2 regions of the Halobacillus naozhouensis genome follow, and region 1 is predicted to be linked to the other one. Evidence: riboswitches for the same ligand, from Rfam matches in the RefSeq annotation. Region 1 holds a riboswitch; the other holds the start of a gene.
The links. Region 1 has a riboswitch for thiamine pyrophosphate ahead of thiT (energy-coupled thiamine transporter ThiT). Riboswitches for the same ligand answer to the same signal wherever they lie in the genome.
Positions count from the first base shown of each region.

Region 1 (2,200 bases):
TATTACAGTAAAACAGAGAACACAGTATACGAGGCCTTATCCTTCGAATCAATAAAAGAATATGAGGGACAGAACATTCGTTTAGAGATTGAAGATTTGACCATCTGGAAAAACGGTGGAAATGGCAGTGTACGGACAACTTGGCCTCTAGAATTCAAGCTTAAGCCTTCTGCCACCTTTGCCAGAGAAAAAACTGAAATCAATAAAGAATTCACTTTTAAAGGTGAAACATACAACATTAAGCAGGTGGAATTTTCTGCCTTAGAAACAAGAGTCGTCGTTACTGGATCTGATATTAAAATTTATACGGATGAAAGTGGAAGACAATATGAAAAGAGAAGTAAACTAGAAAAACTATTCCTTAATCCTAGAGAAACAGGTAAGGAATATGGATACAGAGCTAATAAGAAAAAAGCGGGTGTCTTTTTGAGGTCAGCTGGGAAGAAGGTTGTGCCGATCTATAGTAAGGAAGAGGTACATGATGCAGATAACTATGTAATGGTTTTTGCACCAGTGAAGGATCGGCAAAATTTGATTCTTGAGGTTGGTGAGGATATCGAAATTCCATTAATCGAATAGGACGTCGGTTTACGAAAATTCATGTGACCTTGTAGCAACAGTAAAAAACTCAGAAGCTAAAATAGGCTTCTGAGTTTTTTACCAGCTGGCTTTTTTTACGCCAGGAAGCTGGCCTTTATGGGCAAGTTCACGAAACTTAATTCTTGATAGTCCGAACTGTCTCATATACCCATGAGGTCTTCCTGTAGCGGCACAACGATTATGAAGGCGAGTAGGGGATGAATCCCTTGGCAGTTTGCGCAATGCTTCATAATTACCTTCTGCTTTTAGTTGCTTACGTACTTCTTTATATTTTTCATACGTCGCCTGACGTTTGCGTTCTTTTTGGACCATAGCTTGTTTGGCCATGACAGTTCTCCTCCCTTTAAATAGTAATAATTACGATTTACATTGTATAACTTTGTCCTTTTTTTGTCAAACAGAGAAAGGTAGCCAGTGTCCTCTGATCTTCTTAGTCATTGATAGAATCTAGAGATTGCTTTATAATAGATCCATAGCAAAAAGAGCGAAAGAATATAAGCCTTCAAGGGGAGCTTTAAGCTGAGAGTGAACAGACTTGTTCAGACCCTTCGAACCTGTCAGTTAGTACTGACGTAGGGATGGTGGCTTTTTTGATGGCGATGCAACGGGACTCCTCCATCAGGAAGCTTCCCTGTGGCATCGCTTTTTTTCTATGGAAAAAGGAGGTTGAGGGATGCGAAATAAACGTGTTTTGTTTTTAGTAGAGGTAGCGATTTTTTCGGCATTAGCCATCTTACTTGATATTATTCCATTTCTTTCGTTTAAACTTTGGGCCCAGGGAGGCTCGGTGTCGTTTGCAATGGTTCCCGTATTTATCATGGCGTTTAGGTGGGGGCTTGGCGGCGGAGTGCTGACGGGGCTGCTGCTCGGTTTCTATCAAATTTTATTTGGAGCTTATATTTTGACACCAATGCAAACGTTCCTTGATTATTTTGTAGCGTTTGGTGTGATTGGTCTCGCCGGAATTTTTGCCAGGCCGGTATGGGAAGCGGCCCGCTCGAGAAAGGTAAAGCGAATGGCTGTCTGGCTGGTGTTAGGCGCATTTATCGGCAGTCTGTTCCGCTTCTTAGGCCACTTCGCTGCAGGGATTGTTTTTTATGGAGAATTTGCTCCGCCAGGCCAGCCGGTATGGTTATATTCTCTACTTTATAATGGGGGATATATGCTGCCGGCGTTTATCGTTAGTGCGATTGTATTATGCTTGCTGTTCTCACAGCGGCCGACTTTACTGCTCAATCGCTCGTAAATCAAGAACCTATTTTTTACAGCTTCGTGCTGTGAAAATAGGTTTTTTCTTTTCTCGAGAAAAAATAGAAAGGGAAATCGTTAAAAAAGGTCGAATGAGTGTAGTAGGAAGGGAGTAGAAGACGATGAACCAATCAAACATCATTGCTACGTATTCAATTGTCGGATTTGACCCGGAAACAGAAGAACTTGGGGTTGCTGTTCAGTCGAAATTCTTAGGGGTCGGAGCCGTCGTCCCATGGGCAAAGGCCGGAGTTGGGGCAATTGCCACACAAGCTTTTGCTAATCCAGCTTATGGTCCAGAAGGACTGGAGCTATTAAGTAAAGGCTTGACCGCTCAGGAAGCCGTTGACAC
Region 1 covers NZ_CP121671.1:1,562,067-1,564,266, forward strand. Annotated here, with positions in the region: gene P9989_RS08220 (hypothetical protein) at 1-579, shown strand, start outside; gene rpsN (30S ribosomal protein S14) at 658-927, opposite strand; TPP riboswitch at 1,096-1,196, shown strand; gene thiT (energy-coupled thiamine transporter ThiT) at 1,274-1,846, shown strand; gene P9989_RS08235 (DUF1028 domain-containing protein) at 1,971-2,200, shown strand, end outside.

Region 2 (2,200 bases), 1.9 Mb from region 1:
GTCGAATGTGTTTAATGGGTATATATCTATTTCGCTTCATCTACTAATCTTTGGTAACATTAAAGTGTTCATAAGGTCATGTTTGCTTGATTAATTTAAAGTATAACGGAGTTAGGGTAAACTCCACGTTTCTTGGCTGGTCTGATGAGGAAAGTCTTTTGTAAATTTACGTTTACAGGAGAAGCTAATAACTCCGCTTATGTTAGTATGTATTCATCTTTGAAAGACCCGTGGAGGGAAGTCAGCAAAAGGTGGTGGTGATTAGGTGATGAATCTAGAAGAATTGGCTAGAAAAGTGGCAAAGGTATATGAGCAAAATGCTAAGGTGGAAGCTGTTTATATTGCTGGCTCTGTTGCACGTGGCTGGGAGGATAGTTTCTCAGATATCGAGTTGAACGTCCTATGGTCTGAGGGGCCGACAGATCAAGACAGGTTATCAGTAATTGAACAGGTGAATGGAGAGCTGCTAGATTTCTATGGATTTGAAGATGATGAATGGTCCGAAACATTTAAGTTTGAGGGTGTTAAGTTCGAAATAAGCAGCTTTCTCACCGAAACAATTCGTAAGGTGATCAATCGTGTAACAAAAGAATTTGATATTAGTTTAGCTGGTCAATGTTTGATTTCATCGATTCACTACGGCGTTCCTGTAGCAGGCGCTGAATTGATGGATGGTTTCAAGGCCAAAGTCCAGGTGTACCCTGAACAATTGGGACACGTGATGATTGATGCATATTCAGATTTTGGGAATCAATGGAAGAACCGAAGGGTTTTACTAGAACGAGAAGATTGGTTGATGCTTTATTCGGTCATGACAACGATGCAGCGTCATTTGATGGGAATATTATATGGGTTAAATTGCATGTATGTCCATCACCCTGACTTCAAATGGCAGCAACAGACTTTGGATGAAATGAATATTAAACCAACCGATATTACTAAAAGAATGGAACGTGTATTTTTATCGAGCCCAGATCAAGGATTACATGAACTTGAGCAGGTAGTTCAAGAAGTTCAGGAGCTTGTCAGGGAAAAAGAATAGGCTTTACAAATTAATAACCATTGATTACGATGTAAGTGTGACAAAATTGCATAGAGCTAACAACACTAGGGGAGCTGCGTACGCGGCTGAGAGGAAACTGTTTCCGACCCTTAGAACCCGAACTAGATAATACTAGCGTGGGGAAGTGGAGTCGATCGTAGAATGGTAATGATATACACATATACATACGTTCGTAACTGCACTCCCCTGGGGTGCAGTTTTTTTATGCTTTTGCTTACTAATAAGGAGGAAGTTAAACATGAGTGAAGTTTGTGGATCCAGTAATCGAATTGCAGGAAGTTCATTTTCGATCTACCCGATGTCTGATCGTTTTGTAGAGATTATCAAGTCCTCGCTAAATGAGGTGGAAACTTCGAAAGTCTGGATGAAGACAGATGATGTGACAACGACAGTAAGAGGACGGATGATTCATGTGTTTGATGTAACAAAAGCGATATTTTTACAAGCAGCAAAAACAGGGGAACATGTAGTTTTTCAAGCAACCTATTCAATAGGATGTCCAGGTGATTCGGCCGGCGATGTGTACATGGCTGAGGATAATCTAGCGCAAAATGTTTCCACAAGCGGGTTGATCGATCAAGAGGTGGCGGCCAAATTTTCCTTATACCCTATGGGTGGCGGAAACTATATGGATGTTATTTATAGTCAGATTGAAGACATGAAGAAGCGGGGAGTTGAGGTAGGTGAGGCTCATTATTCTACGCGTTTAGATGGAGATGGAAACCGAGTGTTTAATGGGTTGGAGCAAGTATTCCAGCAGACAGATGAGCAAGGTTCTTCTCATACGGTGATGACCGTTACGATCTCTGCAAACAGTCCATCTAAAAAAGGAGGAAAATAAAATGGGACTGGAAAATTGGAAATTGAAAGAAATTGTTGTGATGTCCGTACTTTCCGTAGTATTTGCTGTTGTTTATTTAGCATTTCTGCCTGTTGGAAAGCTGCTGGCTGGACTATTTGGTCCAATTGGATATGATGTGATCTTCGGAATTTGGTTTATCGTCTCTGTCATAGCTGCCTATATTATACGGAAAAAAGGAGCAGCGTTTTTATCGGAAACGATTGCAGCAACTGTAGAAATGCTGCTCGGAAATGCAATGGGGCCGATTTTAATCCTAACAGGGATCATCCAGGGGC
Region 2 covers NZ_CP121671.1:3,922,763-3,924,962, reverse strand. Annotated here, with positions in the region: gene P9989_RS20045 (DUF4037 domain-containing protein) at 269-1,042, shown strand; TPP riboswitch at 1,100-1,203, shown strand; gene P9989_RS20040 (YkoF family thiamine/hydroxymethylpyrimidine-binding protein) at 1,302-1,904, shown strand; gene P9989_RS20035 (ECF transporter S component) at 1,912-2,200, shown strand, end outside.
Region 2: another riboswitch for thiamine pyrophosphate. It lies ahead of P9989_RS20040 (YkoF family thiamine/hydroxymethylpyrimidine-binding protein); the one in region 1 lies ahead of thiT (energy-coupled thiamine transporter ThiT).